3 regions of the Streptomyces colwelliae genome follow, and region 1 is predicted to be linked to each of the others. Evidence: riboswitches for the same ligand, from Rfam matches in the RefSeq annotation. Region 1 holds a riboswitch; each other region holds the start of a gene.

Region 1 (9,900 bases):
GCAGAGTCCCGCCCCGCGACACATACCTCTCCAGATCCGCCCCCACCCCCACCGGCGCCGCGTACAACTGCGGTACCACCAGCAGCGGATACCGCTCCGGGTCCAGGTCCCCCAACCCCGTCGGCGGCAGGAAGTCCACCGTCAAGTGCCGGTCGTACAGGGCCTCGTAGAACGAATCCAACCGTTCCCGCGCGTCCAGGTCCTGGCTCGGCCGCCACTCCAGGCTCTGCGCCCACCAGGAGTCCCAGGACCACACCATCGCCACGTCACCGCGCGTCCGGGTGCCGCGCAGACCGGCCTGGCCCAAGTCCCGGACGCGGCGGCCGAGTTCGGTCACCTCGCGCCAACCCCGGTTGTCCGTACCGGAGTTCGCCAGCATCGCCGTATGGAACTTCTCCGCGCCCGACTGCGACTGCCGCCACTGGAAGAACATCGCGCCCTCGGAACCCCGGGCCACGTGCCCGAGTGAGTTGCGGGCCATCTCGCCGGGGCGCTTCGCCGGGTTGTACGGCTGCCAGTTGACCCCCGACGTGGCGTGTTCCAGCAGCAGCCACGGACCGCCGCCCGCCACCGAGCGCGTCAAGTCGGCGGCCAGCGCCAGGTTCACGTGGGTGCGGCGGCCGTCGGTCATCAGGTAGTGGTCGTTGGTGACGAGGTCGACCTCCTTCGCCCAGGCCCAGTAGTCGACGCCCTGGCCCTGGCTCGGGGCGACCATGAAGTTGGTGGTGACGGGGACGCCGGGGGAGAGCCGGTGCAGGATGTCCCGCTCGGCCACGAAGTTGGCGCGGGCCTGTGCGTCGGCGAAGCGCCGGTAGTCGAGCTGCTGGGTGGGATTGCATACGGACGGGGTCGCGCGGGGCGGAGTGATCTCCTCCCAGTCGCCGTACTGCTGGCCCCAGAATGCCGTTCCCCAGGCCTGGTTGAGGGCGCCGAGCGTGCCGTAGCGATCCTGGAGCCAGGCCCGGAAGGCCGTCGCGCAGGTGTCGCAGTAGCAGGCGAGGACGGGGGCGCCGTACTCGTTGTGGACGTGCCAGAGCACGACGGCGGGATGGCTGCCGTAGCGCTCGGCGAGGGCCGTCGTGATCGTGGCCGCGGCCGCCCGGTAGTCGGGGTCGGAGTGGCAGATCGCGCCCCGCGAGCCGAAGGCGAGGCGGACGCCCTCGCGGGTCACCGGGAGCGCGTCAGGGTGCGCGCGGTAGAACCACGCCGGCGGTACGACGGTGGGTGTGCCGAGGTTCACGGATATCCCGGCCGAGTGCAGCAGGCCCATCACCGTGTCGAGCCACGCCCAGTCGTACTCGCCGGGGCGCGGCTCCATGCGGGCCCAGGAGAAGACGCCGAGGGAGACGGCCGTGACCCCGGCCTCCCGCATCAGCCGTACGTCCTCCTCCCAGACCTCCTGCGGCCACTGCTCGGGGTTGTAGTCACCTCCGAAGGTGAGCGGCAGACGGTCGTGCGGGGCGGGGGACGGCATGGGTTCACTCCCGGGGATCGACGACTGAGGCGGCTGAAAACTCAGTGATTCTGTGATCGTGCACATGGATGGTTGCGGCGTCCATCTGTCAGCAACAAGTAGGTAACCCCAGGGTTCATCCATTGACAAGGGTCCGAAACAATTCTCTACTGTGCACGGTCACAGAGCCGTGCGGAGCAGGTGAGACACATCCGAGGCCGGCTCGCACTCAGTCAGGGGAGATGAAGATGTCGATCCACCGCCACCAGTTCAGCAGGCGCAGCATTCTTGCCGGGGCAGCAGCCGTAGGCCTCACGGGCACCCTCGCCGCCTGTGGCGGTTCCGACGACGACTCCGGCGAGAGCAGCGGGCCCGTCAAGCTGACCTACTGGGCCTGGGCGCCGAACATGGAAAAGGTCGCCGCGATCTGGAACAAGAAGAACCCGGACATCACGGTCACCGTCTCCAAGCAGGCCGCCGGCAAGGACATCGTCTCCAAGCTGATCACCGCGAAGAAGGCGGGCAACGCCCCCGACCTCATCCAGGTCGAGTACCAGTCGCTGCCGACGCTGGTCTCGAACGACGTGCTCGCGGACATCTCGAAGTACGCGAAGTCCGCCAAGTCCCAGTTCGCCGAGGGCCTTTGGGGCATGGTCACGCTCGGCACCGACGCGGTCTACGCGATACCGCAGGACTCCGGGCCGCTGATGTTCTTCTACCGCGAGGACCTGTTCAAGAAGCACAATCTGACCGTCCCCGCGACCTGGGACGACTTCGCCAAGACCGCCCGCGCCGCCAAGAAGGCTGTCCCGGACGCCTACTTGACGACGTTCTCTTCCAACGACCCCGGTCTGTTCGCCGGGTTGGCGCAGCAGGCCGGTGCCAAGTGGTGGACCGTGGAGAGCGGCGGCAAGTGGACCGTCGGCATCGACGACGCGGCCACGAAGAAGGTCACCGACTTCTGGGGCGGGCTCGTCCAGGAGGGCGCGATCGACAACCAGCCGATGTACACGCCGGCTTGGAACAACGCCCTGAACAAGGGCACCCACCTCGGCTGGGTCTCCGCCGTGTGGGCGCCCGGTGTGCTGGTCAGCTCGGCCCCCGACACCAAGGGCAAGTGGCGGATGGCGCCGCTGCCGCAGTGGAGCGCGGGCGAGGACGTCACCGGCAGCTGGGGCGGCTCCTCCACCGGCGTCTCCACCGACTCCAAGCACGCCGAGGCCGCGGCCAAGTTCGCGACCTGGCTGAACACCGACGCGGAGGCGCTGGCCGCCCTGGTCAAGGAGGTCGCGATCTACCCGGCGGCCACCAAGGGCCAGTCCGGCTCGGTGCTCACCCCGCCCGCGTTCTTCCCGAACCAGACCGACTTCTACGACACGGCCGCGAAGATCGCCGCCACCACGGCCGCGTCCGCCTGGGGCCCGAACGTGCAGGTCGCCTACGACACCTTCAGCGACGCGTTCGGCACGGCCAGCAAGGCGAAGAAGGCGGCGCAGTTCGACTCGGCCCTGGCCACCATGCAGTCGAAGACCTTCACCGACATGAAGAAGCAGGGCTTCAAGGTGACCGAGGCATGACCAGCACTCCGCTCAAGGGCTCCGACCGGCCGACGGTCGGGCCCTTGGCGGACGGCACCGCCACCTCCGTCCGCCCCCGCCGCCTCCGTCGCCGTGGCCGCAGCGCGCCGTACTGGTTCCTCGTACCGGCCGTGCTCCTGTTCGCCGCCTTCACCGTCGTACCGATCGGGTACGCGGTGTGGCTCAGCCTCCACAAGGTCCAGGTCAAGGGCATCGGCCTCGGCAAGGGCGCCCGCCAGCAGGTCTGGAACGGCCTGGGCAACTACACCGACGTCCTGAACGACTCCGAGTTCGGCCACAGCGTCCTGCGCGCCTTCGGTTACGGCCTGATCGTCATCCCCACGATGCTTGGTCTGGCGCTGGTCTTCGCGCTGATGCTGGACACCCCGCAGGCACGCAGCGCCAAGTTCGCGCGCCTGGCGATCTTCCTGCCGTACGCCGTCCCCGGCATCATCGCCGCACTGATGTGGGGCTTCCTGTACCTGCCGACGGTCAGCCCCTTCTACTACCTGCTGCGCGAGTTCAACCTCCCGCAGCCGGACCTGTTCGACGGCGGCAACCTGTACCTGTCCTTCGCGAACATCGCGGTGTGGGGCGGCACGGGCTTCAACATGATCGTCATCTACACCGCCCTGCGCTCGATCCCGCAGGAGATCTACGAGGCCGCCCGCATCGACGGCGCGTCCGACCTGAAGATCGCCCTGCGGATCAAGATCCCGATCGTGATGCCGTCGCTGGTGCTCACGTTCTTCTTCTCGGTCATCGCCACGCTCCAGGTCTTCACCGAGCCCATGGCGCTGAAGCCGCTGACCAACGGCCTCTCCAGTTCCTGGAGTCCGCTGATGGCCATCTACGACGCCGCCTTCCTCAGGTCGGACATCTACGGCGCCTCCGCCACCGCCGTGGTGCTGGCCCTGGCGACCTTCGCGCTCTCCTTCACGCTGCTGCGCGTCTCCGACCGCTACACCCGGGAGGACCGGGCATGACCCCCCTCACCCTCACCGCCACCGACGCCCGCCCGGCCCTCGGCAAGCCCAAGCGCACCGCCTGGGTGCCCACCCTGGTGCTGATCCTCGGCGCGCTGTACTGCCTGATCCCCGTGGTCTGGGTGGTCATCGCGGCGAGCAAGGGCCGCGGCGAACTGTTCTCCACGTTCACCTTCGCCCCCGGCACCGGCTTCCTCGACAACTTCAAGCAGCTGAGCTCCTACCGGGACGGCATCTACTGGGAGTGGATGCTCAACTCCCTCTTCTACGCGGGCGGCGGCGCCCTGCTGTCGGCCGCGGTCTCGGCCGCCGGCGGCTACGCACTGGGCCGATTCGCCTTCAAGGGCCGGGAGTTCGTCTTCAAGCTGATGCTGGCCGGCGTCCTCGTCCCGAGCATCGTGCTGACCGTCCCCCAGTACCTCCTCCTGTCGAAGCTGGGCCTGGCCGACTCGTACTGGTCGATGCTCCTGCCGTCGATCCTCTCTCCCTACGGCGTCTACCTCGTCCGTATCTACGCGGCCGCCTCCGTGCCCGCCGAACTCCTCGAAGCCGCCCGCATGGACGGCGCGAGCGAGTGGCGGATCTTCTCGCGGATCGCGGTGCCGATGATGATGCCGGGGCTCATCACGGTGTTCCTGTTCCAGTTCGTCGGCATCTGGAACAACTTCCTGCTGCCGTACGTCATGCTCGCGGACGACACCAAGTTCCCGATCACGCTGGGCCTTTACACCCTGCTCAACCAGGGCGCCTCGCAGCCCGCGCTCTACACCCTGGTCATCATGGGCTGCTTCCTCGCGATCCTGCCGCTGATCGCGCTGTTCCTGGTGATCCAGCGCTTCTGGTCCCTGGATCTGCTGAGCGGATCGGTAAAGGCGTGAGGCGCAAGCACTGAGCGAACCCGAAGCCCTACCTCCCCCCACCGCACCCGAACGGGCAGAACGAGGAACATGACCACCAGTCCGAACGGACGCCGCAAACCACCCACCATCCACGACGTGGCCCGGGAGGCAGGGGTCTCCCGGGGGACCGTCTCCCGGTTCCTCAACGGCGGCCACTACGTCTCACCCGCCGCCCGCACCGCGGTGGAGACGGCGATCAGGAAGACGGGCTACGTCGTCAACCGGCACGCCCGCTCCCTGAGCACCGGACGGTCGGACTCGGTGGCGTTCCTCCTCACCGAGCCTCAGGAGAAGTTCTTCGAGGACCCCAACTTCAATGTCCTGCTGCGGGGTTGCACCGAACACCTGGCCCGGCACGACATCCCGCTGCTCCTGATGCTGGCCTCGTCGAAGGACGAACGCCGCCGCCTCACCCGGTACATCACCTCGGGCCACGTGGACGGCGTACTCCTCGTCTCCAACCACAGCGGCGACCCGGTCGCGGCCGAACTCCGGGACGCGGGAATCCCGTTGGTGGCCTGCGGCAAACCGCTCGGCAAAGCCTCCAAGTACAGCTACGTCGCCGCCGCCGACCGCGACGGCGCCCAGGAGATGGTCCGCCACCTCATCGCCGCCGGCCGCCGCCGCATCGCCATGGTCACCGGCCCGCTCGACGCCCCCGGCGGCCCCGACCGCCTGGCGGGTTACCGAGACGTCTTGACGGAGGCAGGCCTCCCGCACGACCCCACCCTGGTGGTCGAGGGCGACTACCGCCGCACGGGCGGCGAGGAAGCGGCCCGCAGACTCCTGGCCCAGGCCCCGGACATAGACGCGGTCTTCGTAGCCTCCGACCTGATGGCCCTCGGCGTCGTCAACACCCTCCAACAATCCGGCCGTTCGGTCCCGGATGACATCGCTGTCGGAGGCTTCGACGACTCGGCGGCGGCCACCTCCATCACCCCGGCCCTCACGACCATGCGCCAGCCCTACGACCGCATCAGCGCCGAGATGGTGAGGATGCTGCTGGCCCAGATCGCCGGCGAGGACACGGCGGGCGTGATTCTGCCTACGGAACTGGTGGTACGGGAGTCGGCATAACGGCCGTAACTGTCAAACCAACCGGAACACGGGTCAACGCATGTGAAGGCAGGAGCCGTCCGGTTCGTGTCGAGTCGGTGGGGCGTTCCATCCGTATTCTCTGATCATGGCCGCACCCCTCGCATATGCACTGATCGCCACCGACCTGGACGGGACGCTGCTGCGCGGCGACGACACACTCTCCGACCGGTCCCTCGCCGCACTGCGGCGGGTGGCGGCGGCGGGTGCCCGGCACCTCGTCGTCACCGGCAGGCCCGCCCCGAGGGTGCGACCGCTCCTCGACGACCTCGGCAGCAGGGGGCTCGCGGTGTGCGGACAGGGCGCGCAGTTGTACGACGCCGGCGCGGACCGTCTGCTCTGGTCGGTCACCCTGGACCGGGAGTTGGCGGAGACCGCGCTCGGCAAGATCGAGGCGGAGGTGGGCCAGGTGTACGCGGCGGTAGACCAGGACGGCGTGGACGGCCTCACCCTGATCGAGCCCGGCTACTTGATGCCGCACCCCACGCTCCCCGCGGTACGGGTAGGCAAGCGGGACGACCTCTGGTGCGAACCCATCAGCAAGGTGCTGCTCCGTCACCCCGCCCTGGAGGACGACGAGTTGGCGTCCACGGCCCGCTCGGTGGTCGGTTCCCTGGCCTCGGTCACCATGTCGGGCCCCGGCACCGTCGAACTCCAGCCACTCGGCATCACCAAGGCAACGGGACTGGCCCTCGCCGCCCGCCACTTGGGCCTGTCCCCGTCCGACACCATCGCCTTCGGCGACATGCCGAACGACATCCCGATGTTCGACTGGGCGGCCCACGGAGTGGCGATGGCCAACGCCCACCCCGAACTCAAGGCGGTAGCCGACGAGGTGACGTCCTCGAACGAGGACGACGGAATCGCCCTGGTACTTGAGAGATTGTTCAGCTAGAACGCCCTGCTTTTAGGGGCGCGGGGAACTGCGCGACCAGCCACGACGGCGCGGCAGTCAAACAAACAACCCGTCGTGGCTGATCCAACGATTTCTAGTAAGCCCCGTACACGTTGTCGATGGAGCCATACACCGCGGCGGCGTAGTTACAAGCAGCGGTGATGTTCGCAACCGGGTCATACGGGTCAAACGAAGTCCCGGCAACGTGATACGCGTTGAACGTCGGGTCGATCACCTGAAGCAACCCCTTCGACGGCGTACCCGCCGCCGCGTTGGAGTCCCAGTTGTTGATCGCGTACTGGTTCCCGGAAGACTCACGGATCACGTTCCGGTAGATCCCGTTGTACGTACCCGGAATCCCCTTCTGCGCCATGATCGCGAGCGACTCCCGAATCCACCCGTCAAGGGTGTTGGGGTACCCGGCAAGCGTGGTCGAGGCGGCGGTGGTCGACGTGGTGGCCGCGGACGCGGTGGTCGCACCGACGACAGGCAGCGCGAGGATCGCGACACCGGTACCGGTGAGAACGGCACGGCGGACGAGGCGGGCGCGGCGGGACTGAGCGGATGCAGGCATGACGAGGTTCCTCTCCGTCGCCTGCGAGGTGAGCTGTCGGGTTCGGGCTGGGAGGTGCCCGGCCACGCCCTGACGGACGTGACTTAACCCCAAGCCGTTCCGGTCATGACGACCGGCCCGGCGGCTTACCTGGTTCCCCCGCTCCTGCCGTGCGAGAAGTTCGTGACTGGGATGCCGGGCGGCGGCAGGATTCGGCGTTCCGCTCGACAGGCCGGGAAACTATGCGAGAGCACATGTCCGGAACAAGTGGCGGAATCACACCTAACCCCTATTGACCTTGGTCTGAGGCGTATGAGGCACTTGATCCTTTGCGTGAGCCAAGGGTCAACTGTCAAATGCCGTAAGGGAAAACGCGGGCAGACCAGGACACAGGGCACGCACAGAAACGCGTGACCCAACTCACGGGAGGATTAAGAACGGCAAATCGGGCATTCATCCTCAACTGGCAGTTCTCGGAATCCTTTTCTCCCATGTGCGGTGGAAGATCACTTCTTCGCCCTCGGTGCAGATGACCTCGTTCGAGGTAATAAATTCCGTTTCGTCGCAAGTAATCTCCGACCGCGTCCGCACGGTCGTGTCCCACCCCAGCTCCGGCCGGTGCAGCCGGATCGACCAGTCCGAGCGGGTGCGGGCCGACAGCGGATCCGACTCGTCGATCGTGTACGTCTCCAACGCGTCCTCGGTGAACTCGAGCCCGTCCGGGTACACGCGCGTGCCGCCGTACCGGGGGTCCACCTCCAGCCGCCACTCGCCCTTCGCGACATCCCGTACGACCAGCCGCTCGGGGCGCGGTTCGTCCAGCGTGGCCGGGTAGTTGACCCCGAGGGGCTCGGCCTCCTCGGGTTCGTCGAACCGGATGTCCTCCGTCAACTCCTGTTCCCGCACCGGGAGTTCGAGCGCGCTCCCCTCCGGGTCCAGCGTGAACCCCGCCGCCGATTCCGGCTGCGGCCAGATCCACGGCCAGTACGCCGACGACACCGCGAGCCGGATGCGGTGCCCGGGCGGGAACGCGTGCCCGATGCCGTTCAGCTCGAAGGTCACGTCCTCGGTGGTGCCCGGCGTCCACGGCACCGCCCGGTCCCGCCCATGCCGCGCCGACAGGTTCAGCACACCCCGGGTGACCAGGGTCGAGGCGCCGTCGGGGGCCACGTCGCACAGCCGGGCGATCACCTGCCCGCGCGGCACCTCACAGGTCAGCCGCAGCCGCACCCTCGGCCGCCCCAGCACCCACGTCTCGGCCGGCACCTCGAACTCGAAGCACGCGGAGCGCGCGTCCTCGTCCCGCTGGTCCGGCGGCAGGTCGGCGTCGTTCCCGAAGGGGAAGAAACGGCCCGCGTCCACGCCCGTGTGCATGGGGGAGCGGACGATCACGGGGGCACCCCGGAGGCCGTACGTCGTCGTCTTCACGTGCGGCGAGGGCCACGCGGGCTCGCCGACCCAACGGCCCGGCAGGGTGTCGTAGACCGTGGCCGGAGGGTGCGAGTCGCTGACGTAGGCGCGGAGGAGGGGGTCCGTCATCACTCCTGTGTCGATGCCCTTGAGGTGCTGATCCCACCAGCGGAGGGTCTCCTGGAGGAAGCCGATCGCGGGGCCCGGCGGCAGGCCGCGGTCCGGGTACTGGTGCGACCACGGGCCGATCAGGCCGCGTACGCGGTCCGGCGGGAGGTGTTCGACGAGCCGTAGGACCGTGTCGCGGTACGGGTCGTGCCAGCCGCCCACCGCGAGGACGGCCGCGTCGATCGCGCCGTAGTCCTCGCAGACGCTGCCGTGCTTCCAGTAGTCGTCGCGGATCTGGTGGGCGAGCCAGGTGTGGATGAACGGGTCGATCTGTTCGAGGCGCTTGAGCCACGTGTCGCGCCAGACGAGGCCCGCGTACTCGGGGTCCGGCGGGCGGGCGACGAAGGCGAGCATGGTGGCCGCCCAGGCGTGCAGGTCGACCGCGAGGGCGGAACCTCCCATGTAGTGCACGTCGTTGTCGTAGCGGTCGTCCGTCGAGCAGACCGTGACGATCGCCTTGAGCGGCTCGGGCGCGAGGGCCGCGATCTGGAGGGAGTTGAAGCCGCCCCAGGAGATGCCGAACATGCCGACCTTGCCCGTGCACCAGGGCTGCGCGGCAAGCCAGTTGACCACTTCTACGCCGTCGGCGAGTTCCTGCGCGTCGTACTCGTCGCCGGGGGCACCCTCACTGTTGCCGTGCCCGCGCACATCGACCCGGACGGAGGCGTAGCCGTGGCCCGCGTACCAGGGGTGGCGCTGGGCGTCGCGGGGCGCCGTCCAGTCGGTCAGGCGGTACGGGAGGTACTCGAGGAGCGCCGGTACGGGTTCGTCCGTCACCGGGCGCCACACGCGCGCGTAGAGGCGTGTTCCGTCGGGCAGCGGGATACGGAGGTCCTCGTGGGCCGTCTCGTAGGGGAAGGAGGT
Region 2 (9,900 bases), on a different contig from region 1:
CCAGCCGGACGGCCGCCCGGACCCCGCTGCCCCCGGCGATCCCTCGGCTCCCCTCGCCGAAGCCGTCGCGGGCCTGGACGCCGACGTGGTGGCACTCCAGGAGATCGACTGCCTCCAGGAACGGTCGGGCGCTGTCGATCAGGCAGCCGTCGCGGCCGAGGCGATGGGCGCGCGGCACTGGCGCTACGCGACGGCGCTGCACTGCCGCTCCGTGCCGGGCCGGGGCTGGGTCCTCGACCCTAGCGAACCCGGGATGCGCGTCTACGGCCCCGATGGCCGGCAGCCCGAAGTCCCTTCGCACGGACTGGCGTTGCTGTCCCGGCTGCCGGTCCACGAGTGGCGGGCCCTACGGCTTCCGGCGGCCCCCTTCGGTATGCCGTTGCGGGTCGCCGGGCGGGCCGCTCCGGTGCTGGCCCGGGATCAGCCCCGGGCCGTCCTGGCCGCCGTACTGGAAGGACCACAGGGCCCGTTCACCGTCGTGGCCGTCCATCTGTCGTTCGTGCCGGGGTGGAACATCGGGCAACTGCGCACCGTGCGCCGCTGGATCGCCGATCTGCCCCAACCCCAGGTGCTGATGGGCGACTTCAACCTCTTCGGAGCGCTTCCCCGGCTCACCCTGAACGCGACCGCGCCGCGTGGCTGGCGGAGTTCGGCCCGGCCGGCGACCTTTCCGTCACACCGGCCGCTCGTCCAGCTCGACCACATCATGACGACGGGGCTCGGCGAGGACGCCGTAGGGACGGTGTGCGTCCCGAGGACGGCGATCTCGGATCACCGGCCGCTGGTGGTGGAGCTGTCGCTCTGAGTCAGTTCCACAAGGGGTAGGTCACGGTGTGCTGGAACTTGTCCGGCCTCGCGCCGGGGTACGTCAGGGTGATCTCGCCGTACTGCCGCACCTGCGGATGCCGCTTCCAGGTCTGCGCGGAGTCGAGCCGGACGGTCACCGGGAACGAGTGGAACTTGCCCACCGCGCAATAGGGCTTGCAGTCGTTCACCCAGTTGACGCCCGTCGCCGTCGCGGAGTCGGCGTTCCAGGACGTCCAACGCAGCGACGCGAGGCGGCTGTTGCCGTCGCCGCAGGCGAGCATGAAGTCGGTGGGGCGCACCTCGGGGTGCCACAGACAGTCGACGAGCACGGGATCCTGGAGCTGCCGGTGGGCCGCCACCGGCACCGCGGTCGGGGCCGCCGACGACGTACCGACGGTCGGCCCGAGCAGGGCTGCGGCACAGAGCGTGACGATTCCGACCATGGTGTGTTTGTACATGTCCGCTCCCGGCCGCCTGTTCGTCCTCGTCGCCCCGCACCCGCACCGGCGGTGGGCCCGCCTGCCGGGGCACGGTCGTCGTGTCTCTGTCGACGCTACGACCGTGCCCCAGGATGCACCACTCGTACGGATCAACGAGGCGGTTGGCCGGGAGTGTCGCGGGGTGTGCGGTCAGGGCCGGGAAATGCCCGGCCCCGATCGGATCAGGCGGGCCGTACGGCGCCCCGGATGGCGGCGGCACCGGCGTAGAAGATCGACTCCTCGCGTATCGGCGTACCCGGGCTCGGCGCGTGGATCATCAGGCCGTTGCCGGTGTAGAGGCCGACGTGGTCGATGCTGTCGTAGAAGAAGATCAGGTCGCCGGGGCGGATGTCCGTGAGCGGGACGAGGGCGCCGGCGCCCGACTGTTCCTGGGCGGTGCGCGGGAGGAGGACGCCCGCGGCCTTCCAGGCGGCCTGGGTGAGGCTGGAGCAGTCGTAGGCGTCCGGTCCCGCCGCGCCCCACAGGCACGGCCTGCCGATCTGTGCGCGGGCGAAGGCGAGCGCGGCGCTGGTCTTGCTGAGCGTGCTGGGGTCCTGCGGTGCGGCGGGTACGGCCGCGGCGGGTGCCGGGCTGATGGTCGGGGCCGCGGGGAGAATGATCTCCGGGGGCATCGTCGGAGCCGTGGGCAGGGTGAACTCGGGAGCGACGGCCGGGGCCGCGGCGAAGGAGACCTCGGCGGCGGGCGGGGCCGGCTGCCACTCCTGCTGCGGCGGGCGCCAGTCCGGCTCCGGCGTGGTGTACCCGGTGGGCTGCTGGGGCACCATCGGAATCTGCCCGGTGGACCAGGCGGGTTGCTCGGCAACCACAGGGAACTGCCCGGTGGACCAGGTAGGCTGCTCGGTCGCCATGGGAACCTGCCCGGTCGACCAGGCCTGTTGCTGGGGCACGATGGGCATCTGCCCCGTGGACCAGGCCTGTTGCTCGGCCACGACGGGCATCTGCCCGGTCGACCACATCTGCTGTTCGGGGACCATGGGCATCGACCCGGTCGACCACGTCGTCTCCGGGGCGGACAAGCTCGTCTCCGAGGGCGGCCAAGTAGCCATCGCCGGGGCCGGTTCGGTGCGCGGAGCGGCGATGTACGGGAGCAGCTCCAGGTCCGCGGTGAGCGGGTCGAAGGCCGGCGCCGGGGCGGCCGCGACGGCGAACTGCTGCGGTTCCACGGCGGGCGTGGGCGGCACTTCGATCGCGGGCACGGGCGGCAGGTCGAGGACGGTGGCCTGGGGCATCTGAGCCATCTGCTGCATCTGCTGCATCTGCTGCACCTGAGGCAACTGGGGTGTCTGCGGTGCGGCGGGCGGCAGCGTGGCGATGGGTCCGGCCGTCAACTCCGCGACAGGCGCCGCGAGTTGCGGGGCGGCGAGCTCCGGTGCGGTGGTCCCCACGGTCAGTTCGGCCACGGCGCGGCTGGGCTGCGCATCGAGCGCTCGGGCGCCGCCCTCGGGCTCGGGCCGTCGCTCGGACCGCTCGGGCCGGGGTGCCGCCGAGCGGGCGGGAGTCCTGCCGGGCGGCAGTTTCGCCGGTACGGTCGGGCCCACTTGGGCGCGAGCGCGGTCGAACAACTGCCGGGTGACGGCGTCCTGGGCGGGATCGGAAGGACGCGACGCGCTGGGACGGGGCTCGGCACGCTGGCGTGGAGCGCCGGACATCTTGCGTGTGGCGTTGTAGTTTCCGGTGGCCGTCTCGGCCCTGTCGTAAAGGGAGTTGATCCGCCGCTGGACTTCGTCACGGCTGGGTCGGTCGTCCACGGTGGGGCCACTGCCTCCGGTGCGCGTACTTCGTTCTGCCGGCATGGCAGACGTGCTCCTTCCGTAACGCGCCTACCGAGTTAGCTGTCGGGTTCGGGCGGCCGATCACGGAAGGATTGCCCTACGACCCTTGCCCGGAGAGGCAGTTGGGCCGATTCACCCCAAGTCGGTTGGGTCCTCGGCTCCGGCTGTCGCGAGCGACACACCGGACTCGGCGCAAACCGTGCGGCCCGGCGCTGATCGCCGGAGTAGGTCGTACGGTCTGAGCGTCAACTTAGCCAACGTGTGTGCCTCGTGTGAAGGTTGAAGCGCGATATGTCCGATACGTTTTTGTGACCTTTACCTCGCTCAGACACTTCACCTGGGTGCATCGAGCGTTCATGGGCTCACCGGGCCGGGTGATCCATATGAGGTCGCTATGAATTTTTGGGACGGTTGAACACAGCGGCACCCGGCTCCGTATTGGGACGGGGGATTTCCATGCCGGGACGATCCGGGCCGACCGATACGTGTAGGAGCAACTTCCTTGGCACGCAACACGCGCAGACGCCCCACAGGCGCACGACGCGCGACGATGGCAGCAGTCGCCCTGATGCTGGGCGGCGGAGGACTGGTGGCGGCGAACGTCTACGCGTCGGCGTCCGAAGGGGGTTGGGGCGGTGATGCTGCCCAACAAGGCTCTCCGGATGCGGCATCGGACGGCGCCACGATCGACTGCCCGGACATCGGCACCCAGTTGACAACGGTCCCCGACGAGGCGAAGACCGAGGTCGACACCCAACTCGCGCTTCTGGACCAGCAGATAACCGAGGCCTACCAGAAACTGAAGGACTCGGCGGAGTCCATACGCCAGGACGCCTCCTTCGCCGACAACGCGATCATGAATCCGTTGAAGGAGAAGCGCGCCGCGACCATCGGACGGATCGACGACGCCATCGCGCGGGTCGGGGACCGCCCGGAGGGCCTCGACGCACTCGCCGGCTGCACCCTGATCGCTCCCACGAACGGCGACCAGAACGGCGATCAGAGCGGCGACCAGGACGGCAGCGGCGACGACCAGGGCGGCCAGGACCAGCAGCAGGGCGACGGCCAGGATCAGCAGGGCGGCCAGCAGTCCACCAATGGGCCCGTCGCCTCGGACTACGCGGACATCACCTCCGTACAGCCCAACGTGAACGCTCCGCAGGACCAGGCCGACGCCTCCCGCGGCACGTTCGTCACCGCGTGCGGGGTGAACGAGAACGGCCTGTTCAACTCCGACAACGTGATCGTCGCGCCCGGAGTCACCAACGGCGCTCACCACTTCCACGACTACATCGGCAACCAGTCCAACAACGCCTTCGCCAGCGACGACGATCTCGCGAAGGCCGACACGAGCTGCGAGAACCCGGGCGACAAGTCCACCTACTACTGGCCCGTGTTGCGCCTCCAGAACGGCAAGCAGGAGCAGGACGCCGACAAGCCCGGCGGCGGCACCGAGGGCAACTCCGGTGAGATCGTCACCGCGAAGGCGGCCACGCTGACGTTCGTGGGCAACCCGAAGAGCAAGGTCGTCGAGATGCCGCGCCTCCTGCGCATCATCACCGGCGACGCCAAGGCCTTCGTCAACGGCCCGGCCAACGCCAACGCCTCCTGGAGCTGCACCGGGTTCGAGGACCGGCAGCTCAAGGACAAGTACCCGCTGTGCCCGGCGGGCAGCGACGTGGTGCGCACCTTCAAGTTCCAGAGCTGCTGGGACGGCCGCAACATCGACAGCGCCAACCACCGCACCCACGTGGCCTTCGAGGCCGCCGACGGCTCCTGCCCGGCGGGCTTCGAGGCCATCCCGCAGCTGGTACAGCGGATCGTCTACGACGTCGACGCGCCGAGCCTCCAGGACGGCGGCAAGACGACCCCGCTGTTCGCGGTGGACTCCTTCCCCGAGCAGCAGCACAAGCCCGTCACCGACCACGGCGACTTCATCAACGTCTTCGACGAGGGCCTGATGAAGGACATGGTCAACTGCATCAACAACGGCGAGAAGTGCGGCGCCGGGACGGGCAACGACCCCGGGGGCTCGGGCGACGGCTCCGGTGACGGCTCCGGTTCGGGTGGCGGCTCCGGGAACGGTGGGGGTTCCGGTGAGCCGCAGGAGTCCCCGTCGGCCACCGACACCGCCACGGCGGCGCCCACGGTCACCGCGTCCGACGAGCCCGCCGGGAACGGCGGCAACGAGGGCAATGGCGGCAACGGCGGGAATGGTGACAACGGCGGCAACGGTGACGAGCCCTCCGCGGATCCCGCGACGAGCGCTCCGGACACCGGGGCCAACGCCCCCGAGCCCACCGACACCCAGACCACCGACCCCGGTGATCTGACGACCGCCGTCACGGTCCCCAAGGCCGACACGAAGACCGAAGGGTCCAAGTCGAGCGAGACGCAGGGGAGTTCGGACAACGGCTCCGGCGGCCAGATCGGCAGCGCCGTGACGACACCGCCCGCCTCGTCCTCGGGCGGGGAGAGCTACGCCGCCGTAGGCCCGAACCAACCGCAGGCGCAGGGCGGGCTGGCGGAGACCGGCGCGAATCTGTGGCCCGCCGTGGCCGGCGCGTTGCTGCTCGTCGCCGGATTCGTGGTGCTGTACCGAGGCAAGCGCAGTACACGCTGACACGACGCACGTCTGTGCAGGTCTGTGACAACGACGGCCCGGCCGCCCCGACTTGGGGGTGGCCGGGCCGTCACACGTTCGGCGTGCCGGGGTCAGGCAGCCGGTGCGGGGTACGTCGGGTACTCGACCCCGGAGACGTGCTGGACGACGCGGACGACCTGGCAGGAGTAGCCGAACTCGTTGTCGTACCAGAGGTAGAGGATCGCGTTGTCGCCGTCGACCTTGGTGGCGCCCGCGTCGATGATCGAGGCGTGGCGCGAGCCCATGAAGTCGCTCGACACCGCGTCGGGGGCGGTGGTGAAGTCGATCTGGCGTTTGAGCGGGGACGTCAGCGAGACATCGCGGAGGTAGTCGAGGACCTCGGCGCGGGTGGTCTCGCGGCCGAGCCGCAGGCTGAGGATCGCGATCGAGACGTCCGGCACCGGGACCCGGATCGAGCTGCCGGTGATCGGGGCCTTGAGGTCCGGCAGCGCCTTGGCTACGGCGGAGGCGGCACCGGTCTCGGTGATCACCATGTTCAGCGGCGCCGAACGGCCGCGCCGGTCGGCCTTGTGGTAATTGTCCAGCAGGTTCTGGTCGTTGGTGAACGAGTGGACGGTCTCCACATGGCCGCGCAGCACACCGTACTCGTCGGCCATCGCCTTCAGCGGCGGCACGATCGCGTTGGTGGTGCAGGACGCGCAGGACAGGACCTGCTCCTCCGGCTTGATCGTGTCGTGGTTGACGCCGTGCACGATGTTGGGGACGTCGCCCTTGCCGGGCGCGGTCAGCACGACCTTGTCGATGCCGGGCCGCAGATGCTGCGAAAGTCCTTCCCGGTCACGCCACTTGCCCGTGTTGTCGATGAGGATGGCGTCCTTGATGCCGTACGCCGTGTAGTCGACCTCGGACGGGTCGCCCGCGTAGATCACCTTGATCTCGTTGCCGTTGGCGATGATCGTGTTGCTCGCCTCGTCCACGGTGATCGTGCCCTGGAACTGGCCGTGGATCGAGTCGCGGCGCAGCAGCGAGGCGCGCTTCACGAGATCTTCTTCGGCCCGCCCCCCACTCCGCCGTACGACGATGGCGCGCAGCCGCAGCCCGTTGCCCGAGCCGGCCTTCTCGATGAGCAGCCGGGCGACCAGGCGGCCGATGCGGCCGAAGCCGTAGAGGACGACGTCGCGGCCCTCGCGGCACTCGATCTTGTTGGCGCCGGTGGCACCGGCGACGGCCTCGGCGGTGAACTCCTCCACGGAGAGGCCGCGTTCGTCGCTCCGGTGGGTCGCGGCGAGCATGCCGATGTCGATCTGGGACGGGCCCAGGTCGAGCGTGGTGAGCGTCCGCAGGTAGGGGAGGGTCTCGACGACGGAGAGTTCCTCGCCCGCGATCTGGCGGGCGAACCGGTGGGTCTTGAGGATGCTGACCACCGACTTGTTGACCAGGGAGCGGCTGTGCAGCAGGACGGTGACGTCCCGCTCGCGGTGCAGCTTCCCGATCATCGGGATCATCGACTCCGCGATCTCCTCGCGGGTCTTCCAGTTGGTGAACGAGTCCTCGTTGACAGGCACAGGTTTCTCTTTCGAGCTAGGCGGCGCTCATATGCTAACCCGCTGTTCATCTGCCCGTTCAGTAGGGGTGCCGCCCGGCCCGGGGAACGCCGAGAGGGCCCTGCCGACGCGCGTCGGCAGGGCCCTCTCGGCTGTGCTGGTGTCGCTTCTACACGGTCTCCGACACGTCCTGGGTCGCGCTGCTGCCCAGCAGGGCCGACGCGTTCTCCAGCGGGGTGAGGACGGGCACGGGCACGGCCTCGGGCAGTCCGTGGCAGGTGAAGCCGAGCCGGGTCATGGCCCGGATGACCTCGCCGCTGTTGAAGTCGCGCGGGTCCTGCCGGGTGATGACCTGCCCCACCTGCTTGACGGGGTAGCGGCGCCGCCCGATGGTCACGGACTCACCCGTGACCAGCTCGGGCTTGATGCCCTTCATCGTCTCCAGGACACCCATCTTGGTGAGGTCGAAGGGATACCGGGCGATGACACAGCGCATGTTGCCTCACAGAGAGAAGGAGGATCGGGGGCCGAACGGGCGCCCGAAGGCGCCGAGTTGGTCCTCAGGCCGCGGGGCCGAAGGACGACCGTCGCTGCCCCTGGCCCCGGCTGCTGCTTCCGCCGCTGCCGCCGCGACGCGCCGCACCACCGGCGGACCGGCCCTCGCCGGACCCGGCCGGACGGCCACGACGGCCCCGGGACGAGGAGGAGGACGGGCTACGACGGGTGCGCTCGCGCTCCACGACCGGGGCCTGGATGACGACCGGGACGCCGGACGGGGCCTGGGCGCCCGTGATCCGGGTCAGCTCCTCCTCGCCGGAGCGCACCGCGGTGACCTCCGGGGTGACGCCGGCCGCGGTCATCAGCCGGGTGAAGTCACGGCGCTGGTCGGGGGTGACCAGCGTGACGACACTGCCGGACTCGCCCGCACGGGCCGTACGGCCGCCGCGGTGCAGGTAGTCCTTGGGGTCGGTGGGCGGGTCGACGTTGACGACCAGGTCGAGGTTGTCGACGTGGATGCCGCGTGCCGCGACGTTCGTCGCCACCAGCGCCGTCACATGCCCGTCCTTGAACTGGGCGAGCGTGCGGGTGCGCTGCGGCTGGGACTTGCCGCCGTGCAGACCGGCCGCGCGGACGCCGTTGTTCAGCAGGTGCTTCACCAGCCGGTCCACCGCGTGCTTGGTGTCCAGGAACATGATGACCCGGCCCTCGCGCGCCGCGATCTCGGTGGTCGCGCGCTGCTTGTCCGTGCCGTGCACGTGCAGGACGTGGTGCTCCATCGTCGTGACCGCGCCCGCGGAGGGGTCGACGGAGTGGACGACGGGGTCGGTCAGGTAGCGGCGGACCAGGAGGTCCACGTTGCGGTCCAGGGTGGCCGAGAACAGCATGCGCTGGCCGCCCGTCTGCACCTGGTCGAGCAGCGCGGTGACCTGGGGCATGAAGCCCATGTCGGCCATCTGGTCGGCCTCGTCGAGGACGGTGATGGTCACGCTGTCCAGGCGGCAGTCGCCGCGCTCGATGAGGTCCTTGAGGCGTCCCGGAGTCGCGACCACGACCTCCGCGCCGCCGCGCAGCGCCCCGGCCTGACGGCCGATCGACATACCGCCGACGACGGTGGTCATACGGACGCTCACGGCCCGGGCGTACGGGGTGAGCGCGTCGGTGACCTGCTGGGCCAGCTCGCGGGTGGGGACGAGGACGAGGGCAAGGGGCGCTCGCGGTTCAGCGCGGCGGCCCGCCGTACGGGCCAGCATCGCGAGGCCGAAGGCCAGGGTCTTGCCGGAGCCGGTGCGGCCGCGGCCGAGCACGTCGCGGCCGGCGAGGGAGTTCGGGAGCGTCGTCGCCTGGATCGGGAACGGGACGGTGACGCCCTCGTGGCCGAGCGCGGCCAACAGCTTGGCCGGCATGTCGAGTTCGGCGAACGACTCCACGGCGGGAAGGCCGGGGGTCACCGTCTTCGGCAGCGCGAACTCGCCCTGCAGGGCGACCGGACGGCCACCGCCGCCACCCTTGGAGCGGCGCGGGGCGCTGGAGCGGTTGCCGGACGGAGCTGCCGAGCGGTAGCCGCCGCCGCTCTTTCCGGATTCCGGATTTCCATTACGCTTTCGCGAGAAGCGGTCATTCGTACGTGCGCGGTTCAAAATGTGGAACCTTCCTTGATATGGCACGTATCAAGGAATTCCCGCGGTGAATGAACGGCGCAGAGAATCGCAAGAACGAGCCGGTGGCTTCGGCGGAATATCGCCGAAAGCATGGAAAATGCAGCGAGCTGGGGCCCGCACCCCAAGGTGCGGGCCCCAGCTGCGAAGTAAACGTCGTCGTTACGCAGGAACGATGTTCTCGGCCGTCGGGCCCTTCTGACCCTGCGCGATGTCGAAGGTCACCTTCTGACCCTCCTGCAGCTCGCGGAAGCCCTGGGCGGCGATGTTCGAGTAGTGGGCGAAGACGTCAGCGCCGCCACCGTCCTGCTCGATGAAGCCGAAACCCTTTTCCGCGTTGAACCACTTCACGGTGCCACTGGCCATTTTGTTCTCCTTCGGGGCGGTCAGCGGAGCCCACACTGTGCGGACTCCGTGTCGCCGTGATGATCACCCCGCCGGAAAGAAACCGGACACACAAAAAAATGCTCCACCGTCCCTGAGGGCGGTGTGGGCATCTGAAGGGTTTGGCAACCA
Region 3 (9,900 bases), on a different contig from region 1:
CTTGATCTTGGCGATCACCTTCTCGGGGCCTACGGAGAAGGGCAGTTCGGTGACGACGATGCCCTTGCGGCGTGCCGTCACGTTGTCCACGGCGACCGTGGCGCGGATCTTGAAGGTGCCGCGGCCCGTCTCGTACGCGTCCCGGATGCCGGTGAGGCCGACGATCCGGCCGCCCGTCGGCAGGTCGGGGCCGGGGACGTGCCGCATCAGGGAGTCCAGGTCCGCGTTCGGATAGCGGATCAAGTGGCGGGCGGCGGCGATGACTTCGCCCAGGTTGTGCGGCGGCATGTTGGTGGCCATGCCGACGGCGATGCCCGACGAGCCGTTCACCAGGAGGTTCGGGAAGGCGGCGGGCAGGGCCACCGGCTCCTGCTCCTGGCCGTCGTAGTTCGGGGTGAAGTCGACCGTGTCCTCGTCGATCGACTCGGTCATCAGGTTGGCCGCTTCGGACGGCCGGCACTCGGTGTACCGCATGGCGGCCGGCGGGTCGTCGTTGCCCAGCGAGCCGAAGTTGCCGTGGCCGTCGGCCAGCGGCACGCGCATGGAGAAGGGCTGGGCCATGCGCACCAGGGCGTCGTAGATCGACGCGTCGCCGTGCGGGTGCAGCTTGCCCATGACCTCGCCGACGACACGCGCGCACTTCACATAGCCGCGGTCGGGGCGCAGGCCCATCTCGTCCATCTGGTAGACGATCCGTCGGTGGACCGGCTTCAGGCCGTCCCGGGCGTCCGGCAGGGCTCGGGAGTAGATGACCGAGTACGCGTACTCAAGGTAGGAGCCCTGCATCTCGTCGACGACGTCGATGTCGAGGATCCGCTCCTCGAACGAGTCGTCGGGCGGCGGGGTCTTCGTGCTGCGGCGGGCCATCGCTGCCGGCTCCTCTTTTCTGGTCGCTCGCCTGGGGGTCGCTCCCCTTCGGCTCACTCTTGCTGAAGCGTGAACGGGGTCTTGACGTGAACCATTGTGGACCGCGGCACTGACAACGCGGACCAGGACCCGGCGTTGCCCGCTCGGGTCCGTCGCCGGCGGCTGCCGCGTGAGTCCACGTGTGCGACTGCCCGCAGGCTACGCGATCTCGCTCTGGGCGTACGTCCGCCGGGAACTTCGCCGACGGTCCGCACGCTTGCATACAGTGGCGGGACGAGCAGGATTTCTGCGGTTCCAGCCAGAGAATCCGCGATCGAAGGGACGTACATGCCCATGGGTCACACGGCCACCGCCGAGGCAGGGTCCGGCGGTCTGACAGCGACCGAACACCGCTTGGCCAACGGTCTGCGCGTGGTCCTCTCCGAGGACCACCTGACCCCGGTCGCGGCGGTGTGCCTCTGGTACGACGTCGGTTCCCGCCACGAGGTCAAGGGGCGTACCGGCCTGGCTCACCTCTTCGAGCACCTGATGTTCCAGGGCTCCGGACAGGTGAAGGGCAACGGCCACTTCGAACTGGTGCAGGGCGCGGGCGGTTCGCTCAACGGCACCACCAGCTTCGAGCGCACGAACTACTTCGAGACCATGCCCACCCACCAGTTGGAGCTCGCGCTCTGGCTGGAGGCCGACCGCATGGGCTCGCTTCTGGCCGCCCTGGACGAAGAGTCCATGGAGAACCAGCGGGACGTCGTCAAGAACGAGCGCCGCCAGCGCTACGACAACGTGCCCTACGGGACCGCGTTCGAGAAGCTGACCGCCCTCGCCTACCCGGAGGGCCACCCCTACCACCACACGCCGATCGGCTCGATGGCGGACCTGGACGCGGCCACCCTGGAGGACGCGCGCGCGTTCTTCCGCACCTACTACGCGCCCAACAACGCGGTCCTGTCCGTGGTCGGCGACATCGACCCCGAGCAGACGCTCGCCTGGATCGAGAAGTACTTCGGGTCCATCGCTTCGCACGACGGCAAGCCCGAGCCCCGCGACGGCACGCTGCCCGAGGTGATCGGCGGGCAACTGCGCGAGGTCGTCGAGGAAGAGGTCCCGGCGCGCGCCCTGATGTGCGCCTACCGCCTGCCGAACGACGGCACGCGCGAGTCCGACGCGGCCGACCTCGCCCTCACCATCCTCGGCGGCGGCGAGTCCTCGCTCCTCTACAACCGCCTTGTACGGCGCGACCGTACGGCCGTTGCGGCGGGCTTCGGCCTGCTGCGGCTGGCCGGAGCGCCCTCCTTGGGGTGGCTGGACGTCAAGACGTCCGGGGACGTCGAGGTGCCCGTCATCGAGGCCGCCATCGACGAGGAGCTCGCCCGGTTCGCCGAGGAGGGCCCCACGGCCGAGGAAATGGAGCGCGCCCAGGCCCAGTTGGAGCGCGAGTGGCTGGACCGTCTCGGCACGGTCGCGGGCCGCGCGGACGAACTGTGCCGGTACGCCGTCCTGTTCGGCGACCCGCAGCTCGCCCTGACCGCCGTACAGCGCGTCCTGGACGTGACGGCGGAGGAGGTGCAGGTGGTCGCCAAGGCCCGACTGCGCCCCGACAACCGCGCGGTGCTCGTGTACGAGCCCATCGCGGACGAGGATGACGAAGCAGAAGCCGGCGACGAGAACGAGGAGGCGGCCAAGTGACCGAGCTCGCCACGATGGAATTCCACCCGCAGCCCCAGGCCGGCGAGGCCAGGCCGTGGGCCTTCCCGGCCCCGGAGCGCGGGACGCTCGGCAACGGCCTGACCGTGCTGCGCTGCCACCGCCCCGGCCAGCAGGTCGTCGCCGTCGAGGTGCTCCTGGACGCGCCCCTGGAGGCCGAACCGGCCGGCCTGGACGGTGTCGCCACGATCACCGCGCGGGCCTTCTCCGAGGGCACCGACAAGCACTCCGCCGAAGAGTTCGCCGCCGAGCTGGAGCGCTCCGGCGCCACCCTCGACGCACACGCCGACCACCCCGGGCTGCGCCTGAGCCTGGAGGTCCCGGCCTCGCGTCTGGCCAAGGGGCTCGGTCTGCTGTCGGACGCGCTGCGGGCGCCCGCCTTCGCGGACAGCGAGGTCGAGCGGCTGGTCCGCAACCGCCTCGACGAGATCCCGCACGAGACGGCCAACCCGTCCCGCCGCGCGGCCAAGGAGCTCTCCAAGGAGCTGTTCCCGGCGACCTCGCGCATGTCGCGCCCGCGCCAGGGCACCGAGGAGACCGTCCAGAAGATCGACTCCGGGGCCGTACGCGCCTTCTACGACCGGCACGTCCGCCCCGCGACGGCCACCGTCGTGGTCGTCGGCGACCTCACCGGCATCGACCTGGACGCGCTGCTCGCCGACACCCTGGGCTCGTGGACGGGCTCCACCGCCCAGCCGCGTCCCGTGCCGCCGGTGACCGCCGACGACACCGGGCGGGTCGTGATCGTGCACCGTCCCGGCGCCGTCCAGACGCAGCTGCTCATCGGCCGCGTCGGCGCCGACCGGCACGACCGCGTGTGGCCCGCGCAGGTGCTCGGCACGTACTGCCTCGGCGGCACCCTCACCTCCCGCCTGGACCGCGTCCTGCGCGAGGAGAAGGGCTACACCTACGGTGTGCGGGCGTTCGGCCAGGTGCTGCGTTCGGCACCCGACGGCACGGGCGCCTCGATGCTCGCCATCAGCGGCTCCGTGGACACCCCGAACACCGGTCCCGCGCTGGACGACCTGTGGACCGTGCTGCGCAAGCTCGCCGAGGGCGGACTCACCGACCCCGAGCGGGACATCGCCGTACAGAACCTCGTCGGGGTGGCGCCGCTCAAGTACGAGACCGCCGCGGCCGTCGCCAGCACGCTGGCCGACCAGGTCGAGCAGTACCTGCCCGACGACTACCAGGCGACGCTGTACCAGCAGCTCGCCGCGACCGGCACCGTGGAGGCCACCGCGGCGGTCGTGAACGCCTTCCCGGTGGACCGTCTGGTGACGATCCTGGTCGGCGACGCGGAGCAGATCAAGGAGCCCGTCGAGGCTCTCGGCATCGGCGAAGTGACCGTCGTCCCGGCCGAGTAGACGACAAGTAGAGAGCCGATCGGCGGCACGCGCGTGTGGGGGCCCTGGTGACTGAAGAGTCATCAGGGCCCCCTAATGTCCGAATTGGGGGAGAGGTTGCCTGTCTGCCCTGTGGCATGTGCAACAAAAACCGTGATCCGTTTGGGGATTGAAAGTTGCCCCCCTTAGCGTCGGTCCGGCTGTCCGTCAGGCACCGCGCCGCACTCGTGGCACCGGACAGTCATCGCCGAGTCCCCGTACGGCGCGAGCCAGGGGAGCCGGGGACCCACAAGTGTCCCTGGGGTGAATCGGACGCCCGCGCCCAGCGAGGGGGTCCGTAGGAGACCTTCCTGCTCCGAACCCGTCAGCTAACCCGGTAGGCGAGAAGGAAGGAAAGGACCAGCCACTCCATGGCGTTCACCCGCGCCACCGGGAAGCACCGTCGCCCGAGCCGGACCCATCGCACCACCGTTCGTGTCGCGAGTGTCGCGGCCCTCACCACCACCGGCGTCGTCGGTACCCTCGCGAGCGCCCCCGCGTTCGCCGCGGAGCCCGCCCCCGAACAGACCGGTCTCACCCCCGTCGTCGCCATGGGCGACTCCGTGGCCGAGAAGATCGACGCCCAGGCCGTCGCCCAGCAGCAGGCCGCCGCTGAAACGCTGGCCAGGGAGACCGCCCGGGCCAAGGCCGCCGCGCAGGCCAAGGCGGAGCGCGAGGCCGAGGTACGCGCCGCCCGCGCGGCCGAGCGCAAGAGGCTCAACACCTTCGTCGCACCGGTCACCGGCTCGTACGTCTCCACCGGCTACAAGACCGGCGGCTCCCTGTGGTCCTCCGGTGCCCACACCGGCATCGACTTCCACGCCTCGACCGGCACCTCCGTGCACGCGGTCGGCTCCGGCACCGTCGTCGAGGCCGGCTGGGGAGGCTCGTACGGCAACCAGGTCGTGATCAAGATGGCCGACGGCATGTACACCATGTACGGCCACCTGTCGTCCATCGGTGTCTCCGTCGGCCAGACGGTCACCCCGGGCGAGCAGATAGGCCTCTCCGGGGCGACAGGCAACGTCACCGGACCGCACCTCCACTTCGAGGCCCGCACGACCGCCGAGTACGGCTCCGACGTCGACCCCGTCGCCTACCTCCGCAAGCACGGCGTGAACGTCTGACGACACGGCGCCGCACTTCCCGAAGCCCTGGCTCGCCGGCCGGGGCTTTCGGCGTTTCCGGAGCCCTCCTGTCCAAAAAATATCCATGGATTCCGGCCCGCCATCGGAAATTCCCGCTCATTGCAATAGAGTCACGGAACACACGTCAATCGTCGACGTTTCACGGGGATTAAGGCGGAGGTCGGACATGCGTATTCCGGCGCACTCGGTATGCACGGCGATCCGGGACGACATCGTCGCCGGTGTCTACGAGCGCGGCAGCCGTCTCACGGAGGAACTCCTCGCGCGCCGGTACGGGGTCTCGCGCGTCCCCGTCCGGGAGGCCTTGCGCACGCTGGAGGCCGAGGGGTTCGTGGTGACCCGGCGGCACGCGGGCGCGTGCGTCGCGGAACCGACCGAGCAGGAGGCCGCCGACCTGCTGGAGATGCGGATGCTGCTGGAGCCGCTCGGCGCCTCGCGGGCCGCCCAGCGGCGCACCGAGGCCCACCTCAAGGTGCTGCGCGGCCTCGTCAGGCTGGGCCAGGAGCGCGCCAGGAGGGGCAACAGCGAGGATCTGCGCTCCCTGGGCAGCTGGTTCCACGAGACGCTGGCACAGGCCTCCGGGAGCCCCGCGCTGACCTCGATGCTGACCCAGCTGCGGCACAAGATCGCCTGGATGTACGCGGTGGACGCACCGGCCAACCCCGTGGAGTCCTGGGCCGAGCACGGGGCCATCGTGGACGCGGTGGCGCGCGGCGACGGCGAGCGCGCGCGGGCGATCACCGCCCTGCACACCGAGCGCGCGGGCACCGCGCACCGGCTGCGCTTTCCCGGCGGCGCGAACGGCACGGAGCGTGTGAGGACTTCGCAACCTCCCGTAAACATGTCGGGTCTGCGGCATTAACACGGGCGCCGTATACAAAGAGAGGTAATTCGCGGGGGATTATTTATGCTGCCCGTAAGTGGAAATTACGAAGGGCTCGCCCGGTAATTCGGACGAGCCCTTCGAGGTTGCGGTGGATCGTTTTTGGGCGAAAAGCACCGCGACCGTCAATTGCGGGGTTGTCAGACGGTCTCGGGGAGTTCTTCAAGGCCCTCCGCGACCAGCTTCGCCAGGCGGTCGAGGGCCGCGTCGGCGCCCTCGGCCTCGGAGGCGAGGACGATCTCCTCGCCGCCCTGGGCGCCCAGGCCCAGGACCGCGAGCATGGAGGCCGCGTTGACGGGGTTGCCGTCGGCCTTGGCGATCGTCACGGGGATACCCGAGGCCGTGGTGGCCCGGACGAAGATGGAGGCGGGGCGGGCGTGAAGGCCCTCCGCCCAGCCGACGTTGACGCGGCGCTCAGCCATGTGATGCTGCCCTTCAGAGTCTCAGGGTTGTCTAGACCAGTTTCCCACACGTGAAGCGAGCCCGGACCGGTCCCGTGGACCGTCCGGAGCGAGTCGTCGGACCGCGGCCTCGGCCCGACTTCCCCTTGCTGTTTTCTCCCACAGACTGCCTCGCGCCGTTGTCAGACGCGAGCCGTACGCTGGGGCCCATGCAGACCTCGTCGGACCGGCACGAGTACCCCGCCCACTGGGAAGCCGACGTGGTGCTGCGCGACGGGGGTACCGCGCGCGTCAGGCCCATCACCGTCGACGACGCCGAGCGCCTGGTCAGCTTCTACGAGCAGGTCTCCGACGAGTCGAAGTACTACCGCTTCTTCGCGCCGTATCCTCGCCTGTCCGCCAAGGATGTCCACCGCTTCACGCACCACGACTTTGTGGACCGGGTGGGACTCGCGGCCACCGTCGGCGGCGAGTTCATCGCCACCGTACGCTATGACCGCATTAGTGCCGACGGGCGTGTCGCCTCCGCCCCCGCCGACGAGGCCGAGGTCGCCTTCCTCGTGCAGGACGCGCACCAGGGGAGGGGCGTCGCCTCCGCCCTCCTGGAGCACATCGCGGCCGTCGCCCGCGAGCGCGGCATCCGCCGCTTCGCCGCCGAGGTGCTGCCCGCCAACAACAAGATGATCAAGGTGTTCACGGACGCCGGCTACACCCAGAAGCGCAGCTTCGAGGACGGCGTCGTACGCCTGGAGTTTGACCTCGAACCCACTGATCGGTCCCTCGCCGTGCAGCGCGCGCGGGAGCAGCGCGCCGAAGCGCGGTCCGTACGACGGCTGTTGGTGCCCGGCTCGGTCGCCGTCGTCGGCGTGGGCCGCACGCCCGGAGGAGTGGGCCGCAGCGTTCTCGACAACATCAGGGACGCCGGGTTCACCGGCGGCCTGTACGCCGTGAACAAGGCATTCCCCGAGGAGCGGAAGGACCTCGACGGGGTGCCGGCGTACCGCTCGGTCCGCGACATCGAAGGCCCCGTGGACCTCGCGGTCGTCGCCGTCCCCGTCGAGCACGTCCCCGAAGTCGTCACCGAGTGCGGCGAACACGGGGTGCAGGGGCTCGTCGTCGTCACCGCCGGGTACGCCGAGAGCGGCCCCGAGGGACGCGAGCGCCAGCGCGAACTCGTGCGCCACGCGCGCACGTACGGCATGCGCATCATCGGGCCGAACGCCTTCGGGGTCATCAACACCGCGGCCGACGTACGGCTGAACGCGTCCCTCGCGCCCGAGATGCCGCGCCCCGGACGCATCGGACTGTTCGCGCAGTCCGGCGCCATCGGCATCGCCTTGCTCTCCCGGCTGCACCGGCGCGGCGGCGGGGTCACCGGAGTCACCGGCGTGTCCACGTTCGTGTCGTCAGGCAACCGCGCGGACGTGTCCGGAAACGACGTCCTTCAGTACTGGTACGACGATCCCGACACCGACGTCGCCCTCATGTACCTGGAGTCCATCGGCAACCCCCGCAAGTTCACCCGCCTCGCCCGGCGCACGGCGGCGGCGAAACCGCTGGTCGTGGTCCAGGGCGCCGGATCCGCCCCCCAGGGACACGCGGTACGGGCGACGCGGCTGCCGCACGCGACCGTGTCCGCGCTGCTGCGCCAGGCCGGGGTCATCCGCGTCGAGACGATCACCGAACTGGTCGACACGGGGCTGCTGCTCGCGCGCCAGCCGTTGCCCGGCGGTCCGCGCGTGGCGATCGTCGGGAACTCCGAGTCGCTCGGGCTGCTGACCTACGACGCGTGCCTCTCCGAGGGGCTGCGGCCGCTCGCTCCGCTGGATCTGACCACGGCGGCAACGGCGGGGGACTTCCATCGGGCGCTGTCGGAGGCGTTGGCCGACGAGGCGTGCGACGCGGTGGTCGTGACCGCGATACCCGCGGTGGGGGAGGGGCCGGCCGAGGACGCGGCGTTGGCGGAGGCGCTGCGCTCCGCCGCGGCGGCGGTTCCGGGGAAGCCGGTACTGGTGGTGCACGTCGAACTCGGCGGGCTGGCCGAGGCGTTGTCCGCCGCGATGAGCACGGCGCCACAGGTCGCTTCCAGGGCGCCCGGTGCCGACGGAGGCGCCGACCGGTCCCGCCCTGCGGAAGGACCACCCCGACGGAGCACCGCGGAACCGGAGCGGGCCGCCACCGCGACGCCCGCCCCCGAAGGCGGCGGCCTCATCCCCGCCTTCCCCGCCGCCGAGCGCGCCGTCCGCGCCCTCGCCGAAGCCGTGAAGTACGCGCAGTGGCGGCGCGAGGCCACCGACCCCGGCCGGGTGCCCGAGTTCGAGGACATCGACGAGAAGGGCTCCGCCGGACTGATCGGCGGGCTGCTCGCGCGCGGGCAGGGCCTCACCCTCGGCGCCGACGAGACGTGCGAACTGCTCGGCAAGTACGGCGTCGACGTCCACCGCGCGCTGCCCGCGCCCACCCCCGACGCCGCCGCCGAGGCCGCCCGCACCCTCGGCTACCCGGTCGCCCTCAAGGCCACCGCCCCGCACCTGCGCCACCGGGCCGACCTGGGCGGCGTACGCCTGGACCTCGCGGACGAGGACCAACTGCGGCGGGCGTACGCCGAGTTGGGCGAGCTGTTCGGGAAGCCGGAGGAACTGCGGCCGGTGGTGCAGCGGATGGCGCCGCGCGGGGTCGACACCGTCGTACGGGCCGTCATCGATCCGGCGGCGGGGGCCGTGCTGTCGTTCGGGCTCGCCGGAGCCGCCTCGCAGCTGCTCGGGGACACCGCGCACCGGCTGATTCCGGTCACGGACCGGGAGGCCGGTTCGCTGGTGCGGTCGATCCGGACGGCGCCGCTCCTGTTCGGCTGGCGCGGCTCCACGCCGGTCGACACGCCTGCCCTGGAGGAGCTGATGCTGCGGGTGTCGCGGCTGGTCGACGATCACCCCGAGGTCGTCGCCGTGACCCTGGAGCCGGTCGTCGTGGCCGCGCACGGCCTGAGCGTGCTCGGCGCCTCCGTCCGCCTGGCCCCGCCACCCGCCCGCGACGACCTCGGCCCGAGGACGCTTCCCGTGTACTGACGGCCGCTTCCCCCGTACCGATCCCGTGTCCTGGTACCGGTCCCGTGTACTGAGACGGCTGTGACGAGACAGTGCTCGGCGGTGCCTCGCAGTCAGTGCGCCACCGTAGGATGGACGTCATGGCCAAGACCAGTACGACGACCCAGGGGCTGCGTGCGGCGATCGAGCGCAGCGGCTACTACCCGGCCCTCGTGGCCGAGGCGGTGGAGGCCGCCGTGGGCGGCGAGCCGATCCGGTCGTTCCTGGTCCACCAGGAGACCACGTTCGACCAGAACGAGGTGCGCCGCCACGTGACCGTGCTCGTCCTCACCGGCAACCGCTTCATCGTCAGCCACACCGACGAGCAGGCCGCCGACAGCACCTCCCCGACGCCGTACGCCACGACGTCCACGGAGTCCGTGAAGCTCGGCCGGATCTCGTCCGTGGTGCTCAGCCGCGTGGTCGCCAACC

Evidence for each region. A riboswitch is a leader RNA that binds a small molecule or an ion and turns the genes downstream of it on or off. The one in region 1 is predicted to bind cyclic di-AMP.
Region 2: it holds a riboswitch for cyclic di-AMP, as region 1 does, so the genes downstream of both, ACNFOC_RS00790 (C40 family peptidase) here and ACNFOC_RS31905 (transglycosylase SLT domain-containing protein) in region 1, are expected to answer to the same signal.
Region 3: it holds a riboswitch for cyclic di-AMP, as region 1 does, so the genes downstream of both, ACNFOC_RS27015 (M23 family metallopeptidase) here and ACNFOC_RS31905 (transglycosylase SLT domain-containing protein) in region 1, are expected to answer to the same signal.

Annotation. Positions count from the first base shown of each region.
Region 1 covers NZ_JBLTJC010000188.1:4,323-14,222, forward strand. The annotation lists gene ACNFOC_RS31875 (beta-galactosidase) at 1-1,474, opposite strand, end outside; gene ACNFOC_RS31880 (ABC transporter substrate-binding protein) at 1,696-3,030, shown strand; gene ACNFOC_RS31885 (carbohydrate ABC transporter permease) at 3,027-4,016, shown strand; gene ACNFOC_RS31890 (carbohydrate ABC transporter permease) at 4,013-4,894, shown strand; gene ACNFOC_RS31895 (LacI family DNA-binding transcriptional regulator) at 4,964-5,992, shown strand; gene ACNFOC_RS31900 (HAD family hydrolase) at 6,099-6,905, shown strand; gene ACNFOC_RS31905 (transglycosylase SLT domain-containing protein) at 7,000-7,479, opposite strand; cyclic di-AMP (ydaO/yuaA leader) riboswitch at 7,483-7,654, opposite strand; gene ACNFOC_RS31910 (CocE/NonD family hydrolase) at 7,918-9,900, opposite strand, start outside.
Region 2 covers NZ_JBLTJC010000002.1:48,679-58,578, forward strand. The annotation lists gene ACNFOC_RS00780 (endonuclease/exonuclease/phosphatase family protein) at 1-805, shown strand, start outside; gene ACNFOC_RS00785 (hypothetical protein) at 807-1,265, opposite strand; gene ACNFOC_RS00790 (C40 family peptidase) at 1,469-3,100, opposite strand; cyclic di-AMP (ydaO/yuaA leader) riboswitch at 3,109-3,282, opposite strand; gene ACNFOC_RS00795 (DUF1996 domain-containing protein) at 3,630-5,702, shown strand; gene ACNFOC_RS00800 (glyceraldehyde-3-phosphate dehydrogenase) at 5,795-7,249, opposite strand; gene ACNFOC_RS00805 (SCO5918 family protein) at 7,398-7,724, opposite strand; gene ACNFOC_RS00810 (DEAD/DEAH box helicase) at 7,789-9,366, opposite strand; gene ACNFOC_RS00815 (cold-shock protein) at 9,547-9,750, opposite strand.
Region 3 covers NZ_JBLTJC010000141.1:2,758-12,657, forward strand. The annotation lists gene ACNFOC_RS27000 (DNA gyrase/topoisomerase IV subunit A) at 1-867, opposite strand, end outside; gene ACNFOC_RS27005 (M16 family metallopeptidase) at 1,195-2,550, shown strand; gene ACNFOC_RS27010 (M16 family metallopeptidase) at 2,547-3,935, shown strand; cyclic di-AMP (ydaO/yuaA leader) riboswitch at 4,150-4,311, shown strand; gene ACNFOC_RS27015 (M23 family metallopeptidase) at 4,325-5,080, shown strand; gene ACNFOC_RS27020 (GntR family transcriptional regulator) at 5,268-5,963, shown strand; gene ACNFOC_RS27025 (HPr family phosphocarrier protein) at 6,125-6,406, opposite strand; gene ACNFOC_RS27030 (bifunctional acetate--CoA ligase family protein/GNAT family N-acetyltransferase) at 6,595-9,450, shown strand; gene ACNFOC_RS27035 (DUF5998 family protein) at 9,561-9,900, shown strand, end outside.